2 regions of the Rhodococcus sp. 2H158 genome follow, and region 1 is predicted to be linked to the other one. Evidence: riboswitches for the same ligand, from Rfam matches in the RefSeq annotation. Region 1 holds a riboswitch; the other holds the start of a gene.
What was found. Region 1 has a riboswitch for cyclic di-AMP ahead of ACWPOB_RS03045 (resuscitation-promoting factor Rpf1 domain-containing protein). Riboswitches for the same ligand answer to the same signal wherever they lie in the genome.
Positions count from the first base shown of each region.

Region 2: linked by a shared signal. The riboswitch ahead of ACWPOB_RS05470 (C40 family peptidase) and the one ahead of ACWPOB_RS03045 (resuscitation-promoting factor Rpf1 domain-containing protein) in region 1 are both predicted to bind cyclic di-AMP.

Region 1 covers NZ_JBSNCE010000002.1:271,631-275,022, forward strand. Annotated here, with positions in the region: gene ACWPOB_RS03035 (helicase-associated domain-containing protein) at 1-635, opposite strand, end outside; gene ACWPOB_RS03040 (hypothetical protein) at 695-883, shown strand; gene ACWPOB_RS03045 (resuscitation-promoting factor Rpf1 domain-containing protein) at 948-1,532, opposite strand; cyclic di-AMP (ydaO/yuaA leader) riboswitch at 1,542-1,741, opposite strand; gene ACWPOB_RS03050 (YccF domain-containing protein) at 1,978-2,370, opposite strand; gene ACWPOB_RS03055 (hypothetical protein) at 2,367-2,609, opposite strand; gene ACWPOB_RS03060 (cold-shock protein) at 2,777-3,187, shown strand; gene ACWPOB_RS03065 (DUF2771 family protein) at 3,270-3,392, opposite strand, start outside.
Region 2 covers NZ_JBSNCE010000004.1:166,038-169,429, reverse strand. Annotated here, with positions in the region: gene ACWPOB_RS05475 (NlpC/P60 family protein) at 1-898, opposite strand, end outside; gene ACWPOB_RS05470 (C40 family peptidase) at 1,100-1,681, opposite strand; cyclic di-AMP (ydaO/yuaA leader) riboswitch at 1,696-1,861, opposite strand; gene ACWPOB_RS05465 (DEDD exonuclease domain-containing protein) at 2,314-3,392, shown strand, end outside.

The DNA of each region.
Region 1 (3,392 bases):
TCGACGGTCTCGTCGTCGAGCCGGATCAGCAGCCCGGCGGTGATCAGGCGCTGCACGGGCCGGTCGGCGGGTGTGCCCGGCGCGGCGTCGCGGGTGCGCCCGACGGGCGAGGTGCGCGCGAGGGTGTCGAGCAGGCTGCGCTGCGCCGGATCGAGGTCGGCGAGCAGGGTGCCGAGCTCGGCCGGGGCCGGTAGCTGCTCGGGGTCGGGGCTGCGGCCGATTCGCCACGGCACCGCCTCGGCCGCGGCCTTGATCAGCCGCAGCCCCTCGGCGGGACCCCACACGAGCGACAGCCGGCGCAGGCGGTCGAGGGACCGGTCGACGTTCTTGGCGGTGACGCGGCCGGACACGGAGTCGAGCAGCGCCCGGCGGGTCACCGGCTCCCGGTCGGCGCCCAGCCGGGTCAGCGCGTCGACCACACCGAAGTCGAGGACGGTGAGCTCGTCGGCGGCGCGGAACACCGAGGCACGTTGCTGCGCGCGGCCGGCCAGGACGGCCATCGTCGCGGGTGGCGGGACCACCAGGTCGGGGCGCGCGCGCAGCAGCTCGGCGAGGTCGGCGTCGCGGCGGTCGCTCAACCAGCGCGCGAGCGACTCCGGGCCGGTCTCCGGCGCGGCGGGGTCGGTGGCGGTCATCGAGACCAGATTAGAGACCTGAAGTAGCTGTCCGTGAACCTGCCTGCCAAAATGAGCGCATGGCTGACAATTCGAAGAAGCAGTATGTCGATCCGGGGTGGCCCAAGGTGGCGGACGGGGACCACGCCGTCACCGAGTTGTCCTCGACTCGTTCCGGCCCGTTGTCCCCGTATGGCGAGGAGATGGAGTTTCCGTTGCCGGTCGACTCCCTGCCGTACACCCACCCCCGCACCGTCATCAACCGCTGATCGAAGCACGAAAGAGCCCCGCACCGGAACGGTGCGGGGCTCTTTCGTGCGTCTGTGCCGGGTGTCAGTTCGGCAGGGCGGCGTTGACCGCGTCGACGAGGTTCTGGTCGACGGCGATGCCGGCCTGGCGCAGGGCGTCGAGGCCCTGTTCGAAGCCGGCCCGCAGGCCCTGGGCCTCCGCGGGCAGAGCGGGAAGCTCGGGCACCTCGGGGGCGGCCTCGACGACCGGGGTGTTCTGGACGGTGCCGGCGCTCGTGGACGGGGCGCTGCGCTGCGTCGGGCTGCTGCTCAGGCCGAGGCTCGAGGAGCAGGACGGCCACGCGCCCCAGCCCTGGCCGGCGAGCACGCGCTCGGCGACGGTGATCTGCTGCTCGCGGCTGGCCTGGTTGGCGGTCGCCGCGTACTCGCCGCCGCCGTAGGCGTTCCACGTGCTGGGGGAGAACTGCAGGCCACCCTGGTAGCCGTTGCCGGTGTTGATGCCCCAGTTGCCGCCGGACTCGCACTGCGCGAGGCGGTCCCAGTCGGAGTCGGGAGCGGCGTTGGCGGTGCCGCTGAAGGCGACGCCCGTGACGCCGAGAACGGCGCTGGTCAGCGCGAACTTGGCGACGGTGCGGCCGGTGTTGGTGGGTTTGCGATGGCGTCCGCTCATGTCGGTTCCGGTTCCTCTCCGTACGCGCCTACGAGGTCAGCTGTCGGGTTCGGGCTGAAGAGGTAGCCCGGCCTCCTCGCCGGTGGGCGATTCGGCTTCACCCCAAGGACCGTCGCCGTGGCGGCGATCCGGGTGCCTCCTGGGAATCGGTGTTCCCTGGGAGACCGTTGGGTCCCCCGCTTCCTGCTCCCGTGGATCGTTTGTCGGGACACCCGGAATCCGCGGAGCAGGATTTGGCGCGACGGACCCGGGGTGGCCGAACCAACCGGCCGGAGACGACGGTAACGGCTCGAGGCGGGGATTGTCACCAATTGATAACGCCGAGCGCGGCGAGGGCGGCGCACGAGTGGCGCGTGTGGCGGGATGAAGTCGCAGGTAGGGACCAAGGTCCATCGCCGGTGCCGGTTCGCGACCTCGCCGTTATGCCGGTGTTATGTGAGGAACGTCACATGTAACTCGGGCGGTTGTCCACCGGGACGATGTCCTTCCCGAGCGGCATCAGCGAGATCGGCACCATCTTGAGGTTCGCGAGCGCCAGGGGGATGCCGATGATCGTGATCGCCATCGCGATCGCCGTCACGACGTGACCGAGGGCCAGCCAGATGCCGGCGACGACGACCCAGATCACGTTGCCGATCAGCGACCCGGCCCCCGCCGTGGGCTTGTCCACCACCGTCTTGCCGAACGGCCACAGCGCGTACATGCCGATGCGGAACGAGGCGATGCCGAACGGGATGGTGATGATCAGCACGAAGCAGATCAGCCCCGCCAGGAAGTACCCCAGCGCCAGCCACAGCCCGCCGAAGACCAGCCAGATGATGTTGAGCAGAATCCTCACGTGCGGTCCCTTCCACGGGAGCGCCGGCCGGAGCGCAGCGCGAAGGTCAATGCCAGCACGAAGCCGAGCGGCCAGGCGAGAGTCAGCAGATACAGCACCAGGCCCGGTCGGCCGTCGGTGACGGCGGGGGTCAGGAAGATCGCCACCACGGCGACGATCCCGACCAGGAAACATGCCAGCGCGGCCTTGAGCAGGCCGTTGCCCGGTGCGGAAGAACTGGAGGTGCCCACGCGTTCCACCGTAGTGCTTCCCCGCCCGCCCGCGCCGCCGCCGGACTTTCGAAGGTGGACTCCGCCGCGGGTACACTGACGCATGTCTGCGCGTCCCGCACTCGAAGCGGGGCGCGTTGTTTTGCATATCCACTCGTGCCCCCGGGGGCACGGCTGTCGAGGAGCGGGTGAACGCAGTGCCTACCGGCAAGGTGAAGTGGTACGACATGGAGAAGGGCTTCGGCTTCCTGTCCCAGGAGGAGGGCGAGGACGTCTATGTGCGTGCCTCCGCGCTCCCGGCCGGGGTCGAGGGCCTCAAGCCGGGTCAGCGGGTCGAGTTCGGCATGGCCGCGGGCCGTCGCGGACCGCAGGCGCTCAGCCTGAAACTGCTCGATCCGCTGCCGTCGGTACGCCAGGGCGGGCGGCGTGAGGCGGCCCCCCAGAAGCGGCACTCGCCCGACGAGCTGCACGGCATGGTCGAGGACATGATCAAGCTGCTCGAGGCCACCGTGCAGCCGGAGCTGCGCAAGGGCCGCCATCCCGAGCGCAAGACCGCCCAGCGAATCTCCGAGGTGATGCGGGCCGTCGCGCGCGAGCTCGACTCCTGACGTCCGGCGTCGGGCCGACCCGACGCGAGAGGGGCCTTCCGGGACAGCACCCGGAAGGCCCCTCTCGCATGCCGGACGGGGGTCAGAACGTCTGGATCGCCCACACCGGCGCCTGCTCCCCGGTGGCGGGAAGCTGCAGCACCACATTCAGCAACTGCGCGCCGGGATCGGACGGCACCGTCACGGCCCGGGCCTGACCGGGCGT
Region 2 (3,392 bases), on a different contig from region 1:
GCTGGAGCTGGTCGCGCGGGACGGGGGTGCCGCCCTGGGCCTGGGCCTGGCTCGAGCGCGGCAGGTTCTTGCCGATCTGTTTGTAGGCCCACACCACGAGGCCGGAGCAGTCGAACGCGGAGGGGCCGGTGGCGCCCCAGCTGTACGGGCTGCCGATCCGGGTCATGCCGGCCTGCAGGGCACCGCTGCCGCTACCGGGGGCGAGGCCCGACAGGATCTTCTCGGCGTCGAATCCCGGCGGGAACGGCGCGCCGGCCAGCGTGGCCTTCTCCTCGGCACTCAGGTCGGCGAAGGCGGCGAGCACCTCGTCGATCTGGGCCTCGAGCTCACTCTGCTGCCGCTGCAGATCGTCGCGCACGACTTGCGCCTGCTCGGCGGCGGCACGCGCCTCGTCGACCGAGCGCTGGGACGCCAGCGCCGCCTCCGCGGCGGCCGACGACGCGGTGCGGAATCCCGCGACCTGGTCGGCGGTCTCCTGGGCGATGACGTCGAGCGCCGACATCTGGTCGAGCAGCTGCTGGGGCGAGTCGCTGACCATCAGGGCGAACAGCCGGTTGGTGCGGGCACCGCGGTAATTGGCGACGGCGAGCTTGTCCACCGTCGGCCGGAAGACCGCGAGCTCTGCTTCCGCGGCGGCCAGCGCCTCGCGGTCGCGGGCCAGCGCCGCATCGGCGGCGCGCTGGGCCTCGACCTTCGCGTCGAGGTCGATTCCGGCGTTGTGCAGCGCCTCGGTGGTCTGCTCGGACTTGCGCGACAGCTCGGCGAGCCGCTCCAGGGCGACGGTGGGGCTCTCCCCCACCGGGTCGGCTCCGGCCGGGGCGGCCGCGAACGCCACCGTCAGCAGCACCCCGATTGCCACCAGCGCCCGAAGCGACCGTTTCGTCCTGTCCACCACCACGGGACCAGGTCCTTTCGTTCGACGTTGCGCACCCGTTACCCGAAAAATCTCGATCAGGTTACGGAAGGGCATTGGTTCGTGTCTACCCACCGGTAGGTCACGCAGCGCCGGGTAGCAAATCCCGGAAAACCGTTGGGGGCGGGCCGGCATCGACCGGTCCGCCCCCGCTGCGCCACTGCGTGGCAGTCGTCGAGTCGTCGCTCAGTAGCGACGGGCCCCGTCGACCGGCATCGAGTTCACCGGAGCGACCTTCACGGGCTGACCCGAGGTCGACGCGTGGATGACGTTGCCGTTGCCGATGTAGATGCCGGAGTGGCTGCCGCCGTAGAAGGACACGACGTCGCCGGGCTGCAGCGCCGAGACGTCCACGGCGCGACCGGCGGCGGCCTGCTCGTAGCTGGTGCGCGGCAGGTTCAGGCCGGCCTGCTTGTAGGCCCACTGCACCAGGCCGGAGCAGTCGAAGGCGTCCGGGCCGGCGGCGCCGTAGACGTACGGGGCGCCGAGCTTGGCGTGGGCGGCGTCCACGGCGCGCTGTGCGGCCGAGGTGACCGGCGCACTGAAGGGCGCGGCCGGCGCCGGCGCGGCACCCTGCGGGGCCGGCGGGACGAGGTTGGTGACCTCCGGCGGGAGAGTCACGCCGGCCGGCAGCTCGAACGAGCCGACGCCGGGAATGGTGATCGGTTCCGCGAGGGCGGGACCCGCCGAGACAGTGACCGCGCCGAGAGCGAGGGCACCGGCGACGACGGCGCGCCGCACGGTGCGCTTGGAAATCTGAGACGCCACGAGGGGGTTGCTCCATTTCTTCCGTTCGTCCGCCGACCGAGTTAGCTGACGGGTTCGGGCTGGGAAGATCAGCCCTACCCCTCGTTCCGCTGGCGCGGTCGGAGGGGATTCACCCCAGAGGACAGTGGGTCCCCGGCTCGGGCACCCGCTGCGGGTGCGCCGATTAGGCGGTGACCGAGCGGCGTCTCCCCTCTGGTGGTTCGACATCCTCACCGCTTGGTCTCGAAAAGATTACGAAATCGCATCGGAGGATGTCGACCGTCCGCGCCGCGAACGCCGCAGATTGCCGGATATGCCCGATTCGGGGCCGATGGCCCGGCCCGTTCGATCACGGAAACATAACGGTCGGTTCGGGACGCGACGGGCCCGCGGCCGCTCCGGGCACCTCCGGCGGCCTGCGCCCGGAACCCGTCGCGTTGCCGCAGGTCGGACCGGCGATCGCGAGCGCAGCGAGGACCCGAGGCGCCGCCGACCGAGGCGGCACATCCCCTCGGCTCGCGGTATCGATACCCTCTCGCGTCGCCGCCCACACCCGCACGGCCGACAGAAGGTGTGATCCTCGTCTCCCCGGACCGTTCCGGGTGTCTCCGCCCCGCCCCCGGGGTGTCGGACCCGCCCCCTACCCTGGCGTCGTGACCGTGCCCCACCGAACCGAGCCCGCCGTCGGGGTGCAGCTCGGTTTCGACGAACTGGACACGCCGCTGCGGGAGACCACCTTCGTCGTCGTCGATCTCGAGACCACCGGCGGCAGTTCCACGGACGACGCGATCACGGAGATCGGGGCGGTCAAGATCCGCGGTGGCGAGGTGCTCGGCGAGTTCGCCACGCTCGTCGACCCGGGCCGGTCGATCCCCCCGAACATCGTGCAGCTCACCGGCATCACGACCGCCATGGTCCGTGCCGCGCCCCGAATCGGGCAGGTCCTGCCGTCGTTCCTCGAGTTCGCCGCCGGATCCGTACTCGTCGCGCACAACGCGGGCTTCGACGTGGGCTTCCTGCGGGCCGCGGCGTCCCGGTCCGAGGTCGCGTGGCCCCGATTCCAGGTGCTGTGCACGGTCAAGCTCGCGCGCCGCGTCCTCGGCCGGGACGAGGCACCGTCCGTGCGGCTGTCCGCGCTCGCCGAGCTGTTCCGGGTGTCCACCACGCCCACGCACCGCGCCCTCGACGACGCCCGGGCAACCGTCGACGTCCTGCACGCGCTCATCGACCGCGTCGGCAACCAAGGGGTCCACAGCCTCACCGAACTGCGGGACTATCTGCCGGCCGTCACCGCCGAGCAACGCGCCAAACGGTCCCTCGCGGCGCACCTGCCGCGGCGGCCCGGCGTGTACCTGTTCCGCGGGCCCTCGGACGAGGTGCTGTACATCGGTACCGCGGTCGACCTGCGCCGCCGCGTGCGCAACTACTTCACCGGTTCGGAGACCCGGCCCCGCCTGAAGGAGATGGTGGCACTCACCACCCGGATCGATCACGTGGAGTGCGCCCATGCCCTCGAGGCCGGGGTGCGGGAGCTGCGGCTGCTCGCCGCGCACGCCCCGCCCTACAACCGTCGCTCCAAGTTCCCCACCCGGGGCTGGTGGATCGCCCTCACAGACGAGGCGTTCCCCCGGCTGTCCGTCGTCCGCACACCCACCACGGCGTCCCCGCCCCCGACGTGCGGCGGCACGACCGACGCCGTCGGCCCGTTCTCGTCGCGGGCCGACGCCGTCGC